One region of the Ruegeria sp. BG3 genome, then DNA from elsewhere that is predicted to be linked to it. Evidence: riboswitches for the same ligand, from Rfam matches in the RefSeq annotation. Region 1 holds a riboswitch; each other region holds the start of a gene.
The links. Region 1 has a riboswitch for cobalamin ahead of ACR0AI_RS17625 (aromatic ring-hydroxylating oxygenase subunit alpha). Riboswitches for the same ligand answer to the same signal wherever they lie in the genome.
Positions count from the first base shown of each region.

Region 1 (4,206 bases):
GGCGCGCTGGGTGATCTTCTTCTGATCCCGGACGCCACGGCCGAGGCAAAGGTCGAGTTCGGCGAAGACTCCGGCCTGCACTTCCTTATGGGCGATATCGTCACTCTGGACGGAGACCCTTGGGACTTCTGCACGCGCAGTTTGTTGAGGGCGGCGCTGGAGCGGCTGTACAAGGTCTCAGGAGCAAATTTGCTGGCTGCATTCGAGCATGAGTTCCAGCTGAAAGATCCGCCAAGTCAGGCCAACGAAGCCTATGGCCATCGGGGCTTTGGCCTGCAGCGTGATCTGTGCGAGACCTTGATCAACGCGATTTCTCAGGTCGGTCTGAAGCCGGATTCGATCATGAAGGAATATGGGCCAAACCAATATGAGGTCGTCATCGGCCCCGAGCTGGGTGTTCGCGCGGCGGACGCGGCCATCATGGTACGCGAACTGACCTATGCGACTGCGCAGGCCTATGGCGAGCGGGCCACCTATACCCCTATTCGCGATGTCGCGAGCGTTGGGAATGGGGTCCATATCCACATGAGCTTTGTGGATGATCAGCGCGCGCCGCTGACCTACGCCGAAGACGGGCCGTGCGGCATGTCGGACCTGACGAGCGCTTTCGCCGCCGGAGTTCTGAAATATCTTGATGCGATCTTGGCCCTGACTGCGCCTTCGGTGATCTCGTATGAACGCCTGACACCCCATCGTTGGTCTGCGGCTTTCAACAATCTGGGTTTCCGCGACCGCGAGGCTTCCTTGCGGATTTGTCCGGTAACCGCAAAAGACCCGGCCTCGATCACGGGGCAGTTCAACATCGAATACCGTGCGGCGGATGCTGCAGCTTCGCCTCATCTGGCGCTTGCGGCGGTTGTCATGGCTGGGGCGCAGGGGATCGAAGAGGGGCTACCCGCGCCCATTCCAACCGAGGAAGATCTTTCGCTGTTGGACGTCGCAGAACTGAACCAAAGGGGGCTGGTGCGCTTGCCTCAGACCTTGGAAGACGCGCTAGACCGGTTCGTTTCCAACCCGGTTGTCACCGGTTGGTTCCCCAAAGGCTTCGCTGAGGTGTATCAAGCGCACAAGCAATCCGAGATCGCGACAACCGAACATCTGGACACAGACGCACGCTGCCGATTGTACGAAGAAACATATTGACCTGAGCGGCTGGTCTTGCCGAAGCTCGCCAAATGCGACATCTGGGGCGTCGGTCGGGTAGTTTCGCGCCGTATGACGCGGCGCAGGCTGTTTAGCTCAGGATAGGGATGGATCATGGACCGTTCAGAAACCGATGCCATCTTGAATGTGCATAGGCTGGCTTTTGGCGAAGCAGAAGGTGACGAAATCGCTCAACTCGCCGAAGATCTCCTTGAGTATCCGGAAACGATTTCAATCAGCGTAAGGCGTGAGGGGCAGATCGCGGGCAATGTCATGTTCACCCCGTTTGTCTTCCAGGATCACCCGGACGTTAAATGCTGTCTTCTGGCGCCCTGCGGTGTCTCGCCCGAGCATCAAGGTCTCGGTGTTGGCAGAGAGATGATGGAGACGAGCATCAACCACTTGAGATCCATTGGAACAGACGCTGTCTTCGTGTTTGGCGTTCCGACTTTCTATCCCCGATTTGGGTTTGTCCCTACCGACAAAGAGACGCCATATCCGGACCTTCTGACGATCCCCGAGGCATGGATGGCGCTAGAGCTTACCGCAGGATATGTTGAAAAGCTGGGGGGCAAGACACTTGCGATTGCGCCCTTTATGCACTCGCATTTGTGGGACACATCGCAGCACGGGTGAATTCCGTTTTTTTGTTCTTGTCTCAAAACGCAGCCCTGTTTCAGGTTTCCATTTTTGCAGACCATGTCTGTTTTGTTTCTGGAAATGTCGCAAGGCTTTCAGCCACGAGTCCTTCTCCGAGTAGGTTGCGCATGTGAGGTGCTGCTGTCTGATTCTCAGATGGCAGAGAATTGGGAAGCCGGTGCAATTCCGGCGCTGCCCCCGCAACGGTAAGGAAGGTCAGGTTCGACAGGTGACCACTGGGACGAGGATCCCGGGAAGGTGTCGAAACCGGGCGCAAGCCCCTTTCAAGTCCGGAAACCAGCCTTGCATATATGTCAAACTGCGGGTGGCGGTGGGGGCACAAGTTTCGGACGTGATCCTCGCACGGCTCCGGACTGGCCTCTGGTGTCATCTGCCCAAGCTAAGCCGCGGGGCGCGGCAGGAGAGCCAGAAGTGAGCAACGTTCAAAGCCTGTTGGCGCGTCGAAACCCGGCCTATGCCCTTGAGCAGGCGTTCTATACCGATCCAGATGTCTTTGAGGCCGATCTTGAGGCCATCCACTACCGAGATTGGCTATTTGCCATTCCGGCATGTGAGCTGGTTAAGACTGGCGACTATGTGACCTACACTGTGGGCGCATATCGCGTGATCATCGTGCGCGGTGCTGACAATCAGATCCGGGCTTTCCACAACACCTGCCGCCATCGCGGGTCGATCATCTGCAAAGCGGCTAAGGGGAACTCGCCCAAACTGGTCTGCCCCTACCACCAGTGGACCTATGAGCTTGATGGCTCATTGCTGTGGGCCCGTGATATGGGGCCGGATTTCGACCCCAAACAACACGGGCTGAAAACCGTTCACTGCCGGGAATTGGCTGGGCTGGTCTATATCTGTCTTGCAGATGAAGCGCCTGATTTCGACACCTTCGCCAACAAGGCGCGCCCCTATTTGGAACCGCATGATCTGAGCAACGCCAAAGTCGCTTTTGAAAGCACGATCATCGAGAACGGCAATTGGAAGCTGGTTTGGGAAAACAACCGTGAGTGCTATCACTGCGGTGGCAACCACCCTTCGCTGTGCCGGACCTTCCCTGATGATCCTTCGGTGACCGGTATCGAAGGGGGTGAAACCCCGGCCTTCATGCAAACTCACTTCGACCGGTGTGAGGCCGCAGGCATGCCGTCTCAGTTCTATCTGCATGATGACGGGCAATACCGTCTGGCGCGCATGCCGCTGAAGGAAGGGGCGGAAAGCTATACTCTGGACGGCAAATCCGCGGTGCGCCGCTTTTTGGGCCGTTCGCCCTTTGCGGATGCGGGGACGTTGTTGAAGTTCCACTATCCCAGCACGTGGAACCACTTCCTAGCCGATCACTCGATTGTCTTCCGGATCACGCCGGTCAGCCCGACCGAGACCGAAGTCACCACGAAATGGCTGGTCAACAAGGACGCGGTCGAAGGGGTCGACTACGACGTCAAGCGCCTGACCGAGGTCTGGATGGCCACCAATGACGAAGATCGCCGTGTGGTGGAAGACAACCAGATGGGCATCAACAGCCCGGCCTATGTGCCGGGACCGTATTCAGGGATCCAGGAATCCGGTGTTCTGCAATTCACCGATTGGTATTGCAGCACCCTGGCGCGCCACCTGGCACCTGACATGATGGCGGCGGAGTGACGGAGATGAAAGACCTGAACGCTGTTGCCTCGGTCTGGCAGGATGACGAGACGCTGGAATGCGTCTCGGTCGTGCCCGAGACGCCAAACACCGCCAGCTTTACGTTCCGCGCCCCTTCTGGGGCCTTGTTCGCCTATCATCCCGGTCAATTCCTGACGCTGGAAATTCCGGCACCGGGGCAGCCGGGGGGCGTTGTGCATCGGACCTATACGATCTCGTCCTCCCCGTCGCGCCCTCGGTCCATCACAATCACGGCCAAGGCGCAGCCCGACAGCATCGGCACGCGTTGGATGCTGGACAACCTGCAGCCGGGTATGCGGATGCGAGCGATTGGCCCGGCAGGTCTGTTCACCAATGCGGAAAGCGCCGCCCCCAAATATCTGTTCATCTCGGCGGGCTCGGGCATCACGCCGATGATGTCCATGACGACCTGTATGTGGGACGAAGGCCGCGATTTGGATGTCGTGTTCATCAACTGCGCCAAACGTCCGTCCGAGATCATCTTCCGCCAACGGTTGGAGCAGATGGCAAGCCGGACGCCGGGTTTGGATTTGAAGTTTGTTGTGGAGGAAGCTGACCGCTACAGCCCCTGGACCGGCTACCAGGGTCAGTTCAACCAGCTTATGCTGGGCCTCATGGCCCCAGACTATCTGGACCGTGAGGTCTATTGCTGCGGTCCCGAGCCGTTCATGCAGGCTGTCCGTGACGCTCTGGCGGGTCTTGGCTTTGATATGGACAACTATCATCAGGAAAGCTTTGGAGCCCCGG
Region 1 covers NZ_JBQFTE010000011.1:103,594-107,799, reverse strand. The annotation lists gene ACR0AI_RS17635 (type I glutamate--ammonia ligase) at 1-1,143, shown strand, start outside; gene ACR0AI_RS17630 (GNAT family N-acetyltransferase) at 1,258-1,779, shown strand; cobalamin riboswitch at 1,899-2,102, shown strand; gene ACR0AI_RS17625 (aromatic ring-hydroxylating oxygenase subunit alpha) at 2,215-3,438, shown strand; gene ACR0AI_RS17620 (FAD-binding oxidoreductase) at 3,444-4,206, shown strand, end outside.

Region 2 (4,206 bases), on a different contig from region 1:
CCACGCCAAGGCTCAGCGTTTTGATACGGATTTTCTCATCCGCGTTTTCGCGTTTGGTATCGAGGAAGCGCATGATGTCTGGGTGGTGCGCGTTCAGATACACTGCACCCGCGCCTTGCCGCGCACCCAGCTGGTTGGCGTAGGAGAAGCTGTCCTCCAGCAGTTTCATCACCGGGATCACGCCCGAGGATTGGTTCTCGATGCCCTTAATCGGCGCGCCGTGCTCGCGGACGTTGGTCAGCAGCAGCGCCACACCTCCGCCGCGTTTGGACAGTTGCAGGGCCGAGTTGATGCCGCGACCGATGCTCTCCATGTTGTCCTCAAGCCGCAGCAGGAAGCATGAGATCAACTCCCCGCGTGAGGCTTTGCCCGCGTTCAGGAAGGTGGGCGTGGCGGGTTGGAAACGACCGTCGAGGATTTCTTCCATGAAGGATAGGGCCAGCGCCTCATCGCCGCGCGCCAGCGCCAGCGCGGTCATGACGACGCGGTCCTCATAGCGTTCCAGGAACCGCTGCCCGTCACGGGTTTTCAGCGTATATGAGGTGTAATATTTGAACGCGCCCAGAAAGGTCGGGAACCGGAACTTCTTGGCATAGGCCGCATCCCAGATCTTCCGCATGAAGTTCTTGGAATACTGGTCCAGAACGGCCTCTTCATAGTAGCCCTCAGACACCAGATACCCGAGCTTTTCATCCAGCGAGTGGAAGAACACGGTGTTCTGATTTACATGCTGCAGGAAATACTGCCGCGCGGCCATACGGTCGGCATCGAACCGGATCTTCCCCTCACCATCGTAGAGGTTCAGCATCGCGTTCAACGCGTGATAGTCCTGCTCGTTTACGCTGCTGTCGAGCATAGATGTCTCCCTAGTTTTTCCAGCCCGGCGCGGACGCGGGCGATGTCGGTCTCTGTTCCGGCCAGCTCGAATGTGTAGAGCAGCGGCACGTTGCATTTCTGGGCGATGATGCGACCGGCCAAAGCGTAGGTCGCACCGAAATTGCGGTTGCCTGTGCCGATCACCCCAACGATCCCGGTGCGTCTGTCCGGGTCGTTCAGAAACCGGATCACCTGTTTCGGAACCGCCCCGCGCCCTTCGCCATCGGCATAGGTAGGGCTGATCAGCACATAGGGGTGTCCGGGGTCAGGCAGCGGGTCCATCCCGTTCGGAATGCGGAAAGAGGTCAGGCCCAGCCGCGAGACAAAGCGGTGGGTGTTTCCGGATTTCGATGAGAAATAGACCAGCGCCGGAATCGGCGCGGCCATGGGTCAGGCCAGTTGGGCGATCATGTCCGGGCGGAAACCCGACCAGTGATCACTGCCCGCCACAACGACAGGAGCCTGACGATAACCCAGCTCGGTCACATGGGTCATGGCGCTGTCGTCCTGGGTCAGGTCGATGACGTCATAGGTGATGCCTTTTGCATCCAGCGCTCGGGTGGTGGCGGTGCATTGTACGCATGCGGGTTTGGAATATACGGTAATGCTCATGTCGTCCTCTGTCCTTTTAATGAATGCCGAGGACGCTGCGGGCAAAATGAACCCTGAACACGCCCCCGAACCCTCCGTTCGCGGTTCTCTTTCTTTGCTTACGGCAGGTCTCCTGGCTCGCGGATTGATGTTCGGACTGGCCTTCCCAAAAGCTTGCTTTCAGTGGCGTATTCAGCCAAACTATCCGCTTACAGTTGCGGGGGCAGCGCCGGTTTTTCACCGGTTTCCCTCTTAGCTTTCAACAGGAATCGAAAGAACCGAAGCAACACCATATTGGGGTCGGTGGCGGCAAGTTGTCAATATATGGTGTGGCGAAGAAAATAAATTTCTTCGCTTGCACAACCTGCCGCGTGCGCTAAGGCGGTTTACTTTTTCCGCTTGGGCATCGCGTTGCCACCCTTCATCGCAGCCGCACGTGCGCGGTTTTTCTTGCTGCTTGGCTTACCTTTGGGCGGAGGCGGGCCCTTCGGACGGCGCGCAGGTTTCTTGTGCTGATCGCCCGAGGGGGCCTCATCCCGTTTGGGCCGCGTTTCGGGTTTGGGTTTCTCGGCCGATTTCCGGCGCGGTTTTGCGGGCTGTGGCTCAGCCGCGCGGGCCGGGCGTTCAGCACGTTCGGGGCGCTTCTTGCCTTTGAAGTCGCGCTTGGGACCTTTGCGGCCACCACCGGCAAGGGCGGGTGGCGCGTCCAGTTGCACAAGGGTCTTGGTGCCTTCGACGGTCATCTCGGGGCCGATGGCCTTCAGGAAACCTTCGACACTGCTTTCGCGAATCTCGATATAGCTTTCAGTGTCGGCAATGCGGATCGCGCCGATATCGTCTTTGGTGATCTTGCCCGCCTTGCACAACATGGGCAGCAGATAGCGCGGCGAGGCGTTTTCGTTGTGTCCCTCCGACAGCGAAAACCACACGCTTGGTCCAAAGGGCACGTTCGGCTTTGGTGCTGTATCCGGCGTGTCGCTCAACTCCTCGGGGGCGGAGTGCTTGCGCCCGTATTGACGCAGGTAAGCCGCCGCCAGCTGCTGCGGTGAAAAGCGCGAGACCAGATCGTCGACCAGAGCAGTTTCGCCCTCGGTTACTTCCACGGTCCAGTCATCCGAGCTGAACATCCGCTGCATGTCCTGCGCCTGAACCTCATCGGCCGAGGGCGCAGACCCCCAATCGGCTGTCAGCTTGGCGAATTTCAGCAGGCGTTGCGCCTTTTTGAACGATGCGGGCGGCACGATCAGCGCGCTGACGCCTTTCCGCCCGGCGCGTCCGGTTCGCCCCGAGCGGTGCAGCAGCGTTTCATGGCTGTTCGGCAGTTCCGCATGGATCACCAGATCAAGGTTCGGCAGGTCGATGCCGCGCGCCGCCACATCGGTCGCCACACAGACGCGGGCGCGTCCGTCGCGCATGGCTTGCAGCGCGTTCGAACGTTCGCTCTGCGTCAGCTCTCCGGACAGGGCCACGACCGAGAATCCACGATTCGACAGTCGCGCCGTCAGGCGGCTGACCATGGCGCGGGTGTTGCAGAAGATGATGGCGTTGGGGGCCTCGTAGAAGCGCAGCACGTTGATGATTGCGTTCTCACCATCGCGCGGGGCCACATTCATCGCGCGGTATTCGATATCGGCATGTTGCGTGCGCTCGCTGACGGTGCTGACACGCTCGGCATCGCGCTGGTAGCGGGCGGCGAGGGAGGCGATGGCGCGAGGAACCGTAGCGGAAAACAGCAGGGTCTGACGCTCAGACGGGGTCTGTTCCAGAATGAACTCAAGATCTTCGCGGAAGCCCAGGTCGAGCATTTCGTCGGCTTCATCCAGAACCACGGCGCGCACGGCGGTCAGGTCAATCGACTCACGCATGATATGGTCGCGCAGGCGGCCTGGGGTTGCGACCACGATATGCGCGCCACGGGCCAGCGCTCGCCGCTCGTCGCGCATATCCATGCCGCCGACACAGGACGCGATGAACGCCCCTGCATCCGCATAGAGCCACGCCAGTTCGCGTTTGACCTGCATCGCCAATTCGCGCGTCGGCGCGATGACCAGCGCCAAAGGCGCGCCAGCCGCATCGAATACATCCACGTCGCCCAGAACGGTCGGAGCGATGGCGAGGCCGAAGCCAATGGTTTTCCCCGATCCGGTCTGCGCCGAAACCAACATGTCGCGCCCTTCCAAGTCGGGCGCGGATACGGCGGTTTGGACAGGGGTCAGCGTGTCATACCCTTTGCGATCAAGGGCGTCTTGAAGTGTTTGTTTCATGGCTCGGCTCTTTGGGATGCTGCGGTCACCCTCAGAGCGTCTTGTACGCGGATGATCGTCGAAGGGCTCTCCTTACCGAGTGAGGCGCCGAATGTATAGTGCGGAAAGCGGGCTGCACGATCAAACACAGCATGAACGCTTGATGAAGGTTCCTTCAGGAAAGTTGTAACCGGTCGCCCTCCTCCCAATCTGTTGAACACAGCCAGAGATGGCCCCACTTTCAGGGAGAATGAGATCATGACCAGATTTATGACTGCCGGAGCAGCCGCTCTGGCCACGAGCCTAGCCCTTGGCACTGCCGCTGCCGCCGAAACCACGCCTGATCTGCGCGGTATTTGGACGGCCAGCCAGACTACGGTTTCGCCGTCGAATTCGGCTACCGGCGATGCTCCGCGATTTAACCAGTCGGAATGGGTGCTCGAAATTCAGGTTCAGAACGACAATGCGTTCTGGGGTCCGAGTATGTGGCGACGCA
Region 2 covers NZ_JBQFTE010000007.1:46,841-51,046, forward strand. The annotation lists gene nrdE (class 1b ribonucleoside-diphosphate reductase subunit alpha) at 1-856, opposite strand, end outside; gene nrdI (class Ib ribonucleoside-diphosphate reductase assembly flavoprotein NrdI) at 838-1,251, opposite strand; gene nrdH (glutaredoxin-like protein NrdH) at 1,267-1,488, opposite strand; cobalamin riboswitch at 1,574-1,765, opposite strand; gene ACR0AI_RS12100 (DEAD/DEAH box helicase) at 1,854-3,731, opposite strand; gene ACR0AI_RS12105 (hypothetical protein) at 3,969-4,206, shown strand, end outside.
Region 2: it holds a riboswitch for cobalamin, as region 1 does, so the genes downstream of both, nrdH (glutaredoxin-like protein NrdH) here and ACR0AI_RS17625 (aromatic ring-hydroxylating oxygenase subunit alpha) in region 1, are expected to answer to the same signal.

Region 3 (4,206 bases), on a different contig from region 1:
GGCGGGCATGGTGACCTCGGCCACGTGACCGGCGCCGAGGTCGGCAAAGAAGGTATGGGCGACGGCTGTGGTGGGCGTGTAGATGAAGAACCCGTCTGCGTTGGTCGTGGCCCGGCCCAGCTCGACCCCGTTTGGATCGGTCACGACAACCTCGGTATCGGTCGCCATGGTGCCGTTGGAGAAGCCGATTTCCCCTTCGATCGCATCGCTGGATGCAAAAACACCGGCAATCACCTTGTGGGCCAACGCGGGCAGAGGGGCCGCGCATAGGGCCAGGATGAGGGCAATCTTTCTCATGTGGCGGGCCTTGTCAGGAACAGTTCAGGTTTGACTTTTCGTGCCAGTAGAACGGCAAATCCGGTCAGAACGGCCTCGATGATCATCACGGGGATATGCGCAAAGAAGACCAGCTTGGCAGCGGGGAGGAATTCGTCCCCTGACAGGGCCAGTGAGATGCCCACCATGACGGTCGTGGCCGCAATGGCAAAGGCGCCGCCTATGCCGCCCCAGATCGCGCCATGAACAGGTGAGCCGCGACCGATCAGGGGTCGGAACAGCAGCCCCGCCAGTACGGCCGGAAAGGCGATGTTGAGCGTGTTGATCCCCAGTACCGTCAGCCCGCCGAAGCCGAAGAAAACGGCTTGCAGGAGCAGGCCCACAAACAGGGCCGGGAAGGCGGCCCAGCCGAGCAGCAGCCCGGCCAGACCGTTGAGGATCAGATGCACCGACGACGGCCCGATCGGAACATGGATCAGCGAGGCCACGAAGAAACTGGCCGCCAGCACCCCTGCTGTGGGGATGCGGTCCAGATCCAGCGACCTGAGGCCCATTGCGACCCCACCAGCGGCGGCAACGGCTCCGCCGATGACGACCGGGTTGGACAGGGCTCCGTCGACGATGTGCATCGGGGGTTACTCCATGTCCCAGGCGCGGATCCAAATCACCGCGTCCTGGCTCAGCTCTTTGCCTTCATGTTCGGTTTCAGGACCAGCACCGAGGGCGGCAAAGCCCCAGTAACCAGCTTTCGGCACACCGAAGGAAAAATAGCCATTGGCGTCAGAAATTGCGACAACAGCACCACCCGGCATCGGCGAAACGGTAGGCTCGGACGAGGCTTGGTTGTCAAAACTGGGCTTGGCGGCCATGTATTCGATCTCGATCTCAGCGCCGGCAACCGGTTCGCCATTTGCCAGAACCTGACCGGTGAAGGTCGAGCCAGCGATGATGTTGTAGGGCTTGTGCAGAGGCACGATCTCGGTCGCCAGACCCGCGGGGTTCATCCAGTCGGTCGGCAGTTCGTTGCGGTTCAGGAACGCCTTCGTGATCTGTTGGATATAGATATCCTCGGCCTCTTCGTAATAGGGCTGAGGCACCGTGACCATCACGTAGTCGCCCGAACGCTTGACCGGAACAGATCCCTGAAAGGCCGCGCCTTCGTTTTCGGGGCTCGAAAACCGGATGGGCTCCAGCGTGTCCAGCAGGTCGGTCTTTTCGCCATTGTGGATCACGTAGAATTCCTGCGGCTTTTCCAGATCCATGACATGGCCGTTTTCAAACGGGTGCCAGAAGATCAGCTTGACCGGCACGTCGCCCGGCGCCTCGATCAGTGTGTCGGTGGTGTATTCCAGCAGAAAATGTGCGTGCGCCATCGCTGGAATCGCCAGCGCAGCCGCAGCCGTGCAAAATAGTTTCTTCACAAGGTCTTTCCTTAGTCCTTCGTGCCAACCCCGGCACGTTTCTTGCTTGATATCGGGGCGAACGAGACCATGTACCCGAAATAAGGGCATCGGCCCAATGCACACCCCGGCATCGGTGACACACCCCTTCCGAGGGTGCATATCCGGCAGGTCTCCTGACTTGCGGGTCAAAGCATCGGGCTGGCCTTCCCGGGTGGAACCCAGTGGCGTGTCAGCCCTGCTCACCGCCTACAGTTGCGGGGGCAGTTGCGGCATTGGGTGGATCAGAATTCCCCGCACCGCATTCCCTTTTCTCCGGGCGAACCCGGAACCGGACATGAAGACGCTGATGGCAGAGATTCCCATCACCGGTCAATCTCTATTTAAGACTGTAGCGATAACATCTTGTCGATAGGATCGGATGTTCCTGTTCTGCCCGCTCGGTATTGAAGGCGCGCGTGTAAGCGACGACCAGAGGACGCGCACGCCTGCACCGTAATCTGGACATCAGAATCAGATGCATGCATCCTGCACTGCGTCAGACTCCGGCGTGGCGCGCTTGTGTTCGGCGCCTAATTTCCCACAAGCCCCGGAGGCCCAATGTCTGAGATCAAACAAGGCGACACAGTTCGCATCCACTATACCGGCACGCTGTTGGACGAGACCGTCTTTGACAGCTCAGACGGGCGCGATCCGTTAGAGTTTGTTGTCGGTTCGGGCCAGATCATACCCGGCCTGGACAGCGCGATGCCAGGATTGGCGGTTGGCGACAAGAAGCGGGTCGAGATTGCCTGTGTCGACGCCTATGGTCCGATCAACCCGGCGATGCGGCAGGACATCCCGCGTGAGGGTATTCCGGATGACATCCCACTAGAGCCGGGAACCCAGTTGCAGATGCAGACCCCGGACGGTCAGGCGCTGCCGGTAACGGTTGTCGAGGCGAACGAGGCCACGGTGACGCTAGACGCCAATCACCCGCTGGCTGGTCAGGACCTGATTTTCGATATTGAGGTTGTCTCGGTGAACTGAAGGCTTGGGGTTTTAGCCCCAAAGCCCGTCAAGCGCTGCACGGACCTGCGGTTGCGTGAAGAACACGAACAACACCAGCAATGTGGTGAGCGTCAAAAGCAGAACACGGGCGCGGGGGCTTAGAAATCCCGTTTTCCGTTTGGTCTGGGTGCCGCGCGTATTGCTGGCAAGGATCTGGTCAGTTTTGCTCATGCCCATATCCCTGACGCCGAAAGATGGTCAAATCTTGGCGGCGTCAGGGAAAGATATGGTCACATGAAATCCGGCTGTGGCATTCCAAGCACGTGGAAACCGCCATCCACGCGGATGATCTCGCCCGAGGTGCATGCCCCGGCGTCCGAGGTCAGGTAAACCGCTGTGCCGCCAACGGCCTCAAGCGTAGCGTTCGAGCGCATCGGCGCATTCTGGTCGCAGAACTTGTAGGTCTTGCGCGCACCGCCGATTGCAGCCCCGGCCAGGGTCTTCATCGGACCGGGCGAGATTGCGTTCACACGGATGCCTTCGGGGCCGAGGTCGTTGGCCAGATAGCGTGTCGCCGATTCCAGAGCGGCTTTGGCAACGCCCATAACGTTGTAATTCGGAACTACACGATTCGAGCCTTGGTAGGTCAGCGTCAGCAGCGAGCCACCATTGTCCTTCATCAGCGGATAGGCACGGCGGGCGACCTCGATGAACGAGTAGGCCGACACATCCATCGAGTGCTTGAAATTGGCTCGTGTGGTGTTCAGGAACCGACCCGTCAGCTCGTTCTTGTCCGAATAGGCGATTGCATGGACAACAAAGTCGATGGTTGGCCAGCGTTCACCCAACTCGCCAAAGGCGCGGTCCAGCGAGGCGTCATCGGTGACATCCGCATCCACCATGAAGTCGCTGCCGAGGCTTTCCGCCAACGGCTGCAGACGTTTCCCGAACGCATCGCCCTGATAGGTGAAAGCCAGCTCAGCCCCTGCTTCGTGCATCGCTTTCGAGATACCCCAGGCAATCGACCGGTCATTGGCGACACCCATGATCAGGCCGCGTTTCCCTTTTAGAACTTCCGACATCTCGTTCACCCGTTATACTTTGACAGGATCATGGATCCGTTCGTGCCACCAAAGCCGAAGCTGTTGGTCATGACCGAATCCAAACCTGCATTTTCAACCACTTGAGTTGCAATTTCACCGGGCTGGATGCCTTCGGCTAGTGTGTCGACATTGATCGACGGTGTTATGAAATCATTGTCCAGCATGAGCAGGCAGAAGATCGCCTCGAGCGCGCCAGCCGCGCCCTGTGCGTGCCCGGTCATCGACTTGGTGGATGAGATCGGGGGCACCTGACCTTCGCCGAAGATGCGACGCACGGCTTCAACTTCGCCCACATCTCCGACCGGGGTCGAGGTGCCGTGCGCGTTGATGTAACCAACCTTGCGGCCTTCTGGCAGGGTCGACAGAGCCAGACGCATCGCGCGCTCACCGCCTTCGCCGGACGGCGCCACCATGTCATGACCGTCCGAGGTCGCAGC
Region 3 covers NZ_JBQFTE010000006.1:249,454-253,659, reverse strand. The annotation lists gene ACR0AI_RS11660 (cobalt ABC transporter permease) at 1-297, opposite strand, end outside; gene cbiM (cobalt transporter CbiM) at 294-905, opposite strand; gene ACR0AI_RS11650 (DUF4198 domain-containing protein) at 912-1,697, opposite strand; cobalamin riboswitch at 1,826-2,027, opposite strand; gene ACR0AI_RS11645 (FKBP-type peptidyl-prolyl cis-trans isomerase) at 2,277-2,705, shown strand; gene ACR0AI_RS11640 (hypothetical protein) at 2,718-2,897, opposite strand; gene ACR0AI_RS11635 (enoyl-ACP reductase FabI) at 2,957-3,748, opposite strand; gene fabB (beta-ketoacyl-ACP synthase I) at 3,754-4,206, opposite strand, start outside.
Region 3: it holds a riboswitch for cobalamin, as region 1 does, so the genes downstream of both, ACR0AI_RS11650 (DUF4198 domain-containing protein) here and ACR0AI_RS17625 (aromatic ring-hydroxylating oxygenase subunit alpha) in region 1, are expected to answer to the same signal.

Region 4 (4,206 bases), on a different contig from region 1:
GAAATCGCAAGTGAGACTCGACTCGATTCCGTTGGATGAAGAAGAAGACAAAGCAAAAAAGTTGGATGGGGCACCTGAACTAAGCCAATTTCTTTCAGCGGTTGGTCATTGTATCTGGCAGCCCAGCCCTACTGAAATTGGCCGCGTTTGGATAGATGGTGGCGTCTCGCTTGCAGTTAGCAAGGAAAATGATCGTGTCACAGCATCTGGTAGCTATGAAAAAACGGATGCAGAGAATGCTCTTACAGCTTCAGTGACAGACACTCAAGAGAAGCCAAAGGACACATACGACGTTACAATTAACGGCCGATTCGTCGGTTCGGTATTGTTAGGAGAGTATTCTTCGAAACGCCGAGGAAAAACCCGACAACCTCTAGGTTGGTTTGACTTCGCAGAGAGCAAGAAAGAGCTTATCGCGATTTATGATCCCGCACGCCAAGTTCTGAGTTGTATGATCGGCAAAGAAATAAAGGAGTTAGAAGTTCGAGATTGAACCCAATCAAGTCGAGTAAGGCAATGCGACATCGCCGACTATCACGAACGTCCAGATAGCTGTTTTTGAAAAAACGGACTCTGCGCAGTGCTTCCGTCAGTGGAGCATTGCGCTGCGAGTACTGGCAATACCTACCTAGTATCCAGACTCACTGCCCTCGCGCTGTTCATAGACTGCTTGAGATTGGCCTCTGCTCGGTATTCTTTGCTTTGGCTTTAAAACAATGGTGCCAATACGGCCGGAGAACCCCACAAAGTCTTCCTCTGAGTGCTTTCACTGGATGATGAAATGGAACCGAACCACCATCTTTTCATTTTTGCGGTTCCCAATCCTTTAGCGCGTTGTCAAGTAGTGTCAGTTCGCGTTCTTCCATTAGGGCGGTATAGCTGATCCGAATTCATCCGACCGGGCGTCATGCGGCGTTCTCCGCATCTTTGAGATACTTCTCAATCGCCCAGCGACTGATCGTTGCCAGCGACACGCCCTTGCTCTTTGCAACGGTGTCGATCTGACGCTCAGTTTCCGGCTTCATTGGAACCGTCACACGGTCCGTGGAATCTAATCCTCTGGCCATTTCATTCTCCTAACTTGGTACCCACAAGTTATGAGAACTTTTCACACTATAATAATGAAAAATCCGATATAGTTGTTTATCTATAAGGAGTTAGACTATGGACGTAGAAGCTATTTATCGTGAAGAAATCCGGACCTTGATCCGTGAACAGTTAGATCCGGCAAATTGCAAATCTGTGTACACCGGTTCGATTCCGGTACTCGCCTCCACATCCCCTTCCTCTTAATACCATCTCCGGAAATCAGTTTTCAGGAGGAACGCCCCTGAGGCACAACCTCGTACCCTGGTTCTTCCGGCTCATCGTCTTGCATTTCCGTAGGAAAACCCGGTGCGCGGATGTCCAAACCCGTGGCCTCTTCCAGGCGTTTGATGATGTTTGGCGAAAGCTCACGCTCGCCAAACCGGGCGATGCCGTCTTCAAAAATCTTGATCATTACCGGATTGATTTCCAGCGGAACACCGGCGCGGTCGGCGACGTCCTGAAACAGGCCGATATCCTTTTTCACCAAATCCATCGTAAACGAAATATCGCGCGAGCCGTTCAGGATCACCTGGCTTTCGGTTTCGTGCACGAACGAGGTTCCTGACGAAATCTTAATGGCCTCATAGGTGGTGTTCAAATCCATCCCGGCGGCCTTGGCGGTAACCAACGCTTCAGCACAAGTGATCAGGTTGGCTGTGGCCAGATAGTTGGTCAGCACCTTAAGAACCGAGGCTGAGCCGAGCTTTCCGGTGTGCAGAACGCGCCGCCCCATGGTCGTAAGGAAGGGCAGAATGCGTTCGAAGGTGTCGCGATCGCAGCCAGCGAAGATCGAGATATTGCCGGTCGCCGCGCGGTGGCAGCCACCCGAGACAGGGCAATCGACGGCGGCCCCTCCGCGCTCCAGAACCAATGCCCCCAACCGCTTGACCTCAGCCTCGTCGGTGGTGGACATCTCCATCCAGATCTTACCGGGGCCAACCTCAGGCAGCATCTCTTGCATCACCGCGTCCGAGGCCGCAGGCGACGGTAGGCAGGTGATCACGGCATCGCAATCGCGCATCATCTGGGCCGGGTTTTCAGCCGCTTTGGCGCCTTGCGCGACAAAGGCCTCGACCAGATCGGAACTCAGGTCATGAACTGTCAGATCGATTCCATTGCGCAGCAATGACCCCGACAGCTTGCCACCCACATTCCCAAGCCCGATAAAACCTACTTTCATGGATTTCGCCTCCGTTTGCGATTTGAGGCCATGCGACCATGCATCAGCGCCATGTTCATGCCGCCTAGCGACGCTGGCAGGTCGCTTTTCAACGTGCCGCAGCGGTCTGGGCTGCATCGCGCTTGACAAGCTGCGGGTGCGTGCCGCATGAGCCTCGTGTTGGTGTCTGTGAGAACAGATGAAAAGGGAATGCGTCAACGGGTTTTCCGCCAAACGCAGCCGCCCCCGCGACCGTGACCGGAGAGGGTGCCCAAGCCACTGGCGCAAAGCCGGGAAGGCGGGACATCCGACAGAGGACGCCTCTGACATCCGCAAGCCGGGAGACCTGCCAGCGCCCGAAGATGAAACCGGACGGGGTGTTCCGGTGTCGGGTCAAGGGACCCGCATGAAACCCCGTCCCCCACGATGAGGATTTGGGGGGATGAGAGACATGACCGAGACCGCTCCGGTCGAATTGCTGGTTTGCACCACCTGTCGTCGCGGGCTGCCCGTTGAAGACGATGCGCAACGCCCCGGCACCCTATTGCACAAGGCGCTTGAGCAGGCGGACCTGCCGGAAGGGATTACCCTTAAAGCCGTGGAATGCTTGTCGAACTGCAACGAGGGCTGCTCCATCGTGCTGCGCGGCGGCCCGGATCGCTGGACCTTCGTTTATGAACATCTGAACGAAACAGACCATGTCGACGTGATCGTTGACGGCGCCACCAAGTACCTCGCGACCGAGGACGGCTTGGTCAAATGGCGCGAACGCCCCGAACATTTCCGCAAAAACTGCGCAGCCCGCATTCCCCCGATTGGAGCCCTGAAATGAGCAACTTGGAAAAACTCCCCGTCACCGTGATCACTGGCTTCTTGGGCTCGGGCAAAACCACGCTCGTGAAGCACCTGATGCAGAACCCGCAGGGCAAGCGTCTGGCCGTGGTGGTCAATGAGTTCGGCGATGTCGGCGTCGATGGCGATATCCTGAAATCCTGCGCGATCCCGGATTGTCCGGCGGAAAACATCATGGAACTGGCGAACGGCTGCATCTGCTGCACTGTGGCCGATGATTTCATCCCGACCATCGAAGCCCTTATGGCGCTGGAGCCGCGCCCCGATCACATCCTGATCGAAACCTCGGGCCTCGCCCTGCCCAAGCCGCTGCTGAAGGCGTTCGACTGGCCCGATATCCGATCAAAAATCACCGTTGATGGCGTCATCGCGTTGGCCGATGCTGAGGCCGTCGCAGATGGGCGCTTTGCTCCGAATGTCGAAGCCGTGGACGCTCAGCGCCTGGCCGACGACTCGATCGACCATGAAACACCCCTATCCGAGGTGTTTGAGGATCAGATTTCCTGCGCCGACATCATCCTGCTGACCAAGCCTGATCTGGCCGGTCCCGAAGGCGTGGCCAAAGCGAAAGAGATCATCGCCGCCGAGGCCCCTCGCCCGCTTCCCGTTGTCGAAGTGGCCGAAGGCGCCGTGGATGTGCGCGTCGTTCTGGGTCTTGAGGCCGCAGCCGAGGATGACATGGACGCTCGCCCGTCGCATCACGATGGTCACCACGATCACGAGCACGACGATTTCGAAAGTATCATCGTTGATCTGCCGGAACAGTCCGATCCTTCCGATCTGGTCGCCAAGATCGAGCGTCTGGCCAATGAACTGAACATCCTACGCGTAAAAGGCTATGCCGCCGTTCAAGGCAAGCCTATGCGCCTGCTGGTTCAGGCCGTGGGTGCTCGTGTGCGTCACCAGTATGACCGTCCGTGGGAGCCCGGTGAAGACCGCCGCTCGCGTATGGTGGTGATCGCCGAACATGACGACATCAGAGAAGCAGAAATCCGCGATATCCTCGCTGGTGTCACCGAGGCCGCTGAGTAAGACCAATGCACGTCGTCTTCCGCGAAAGCCACGGGTTAGAAGAAACAGAAACCCCAACCGATCTGGGCCAGAGC
Region 4 covers NZ_JBQFTE010000002.1:417,018-421,223, forward strand. The annotation lists gene ACR0AI_RS05705 (hypothetical protein) at 1-493, shown strand, start outside; gene ACR0AI_RS05710 (hypothetical protein) at 906-1,067, opposite strand; gene ACR0AI_RS05715 (NAD(P)-dependent oxidoreductase) at 1,316-2,386, opposite strand; cobalamin riboswitch at 2,413-2,616, shown strand; gene ACR0AI_RS05720 (DUF1636 domain-containing protein) at 2,700-3,080, shown strand; gene cobW (cobalamin biosynthesis protein CobW) at 3,077-4,132, shown strand; gene cobN (cobaltochelatase subunit CobN) at 4,138-4,206, shown strand, end outside.
Region 4: it holds a riboswitch for cobalamin, as region 1 does, so the genes downstream of both, ACR0AI_RS05720 (DUF1636 domain-containing protein) here and ACR0AI_RS17625 (aromatic ring-hydroxylating oxygenase subunit alpha) in region 1, are expected to answer to the same signal.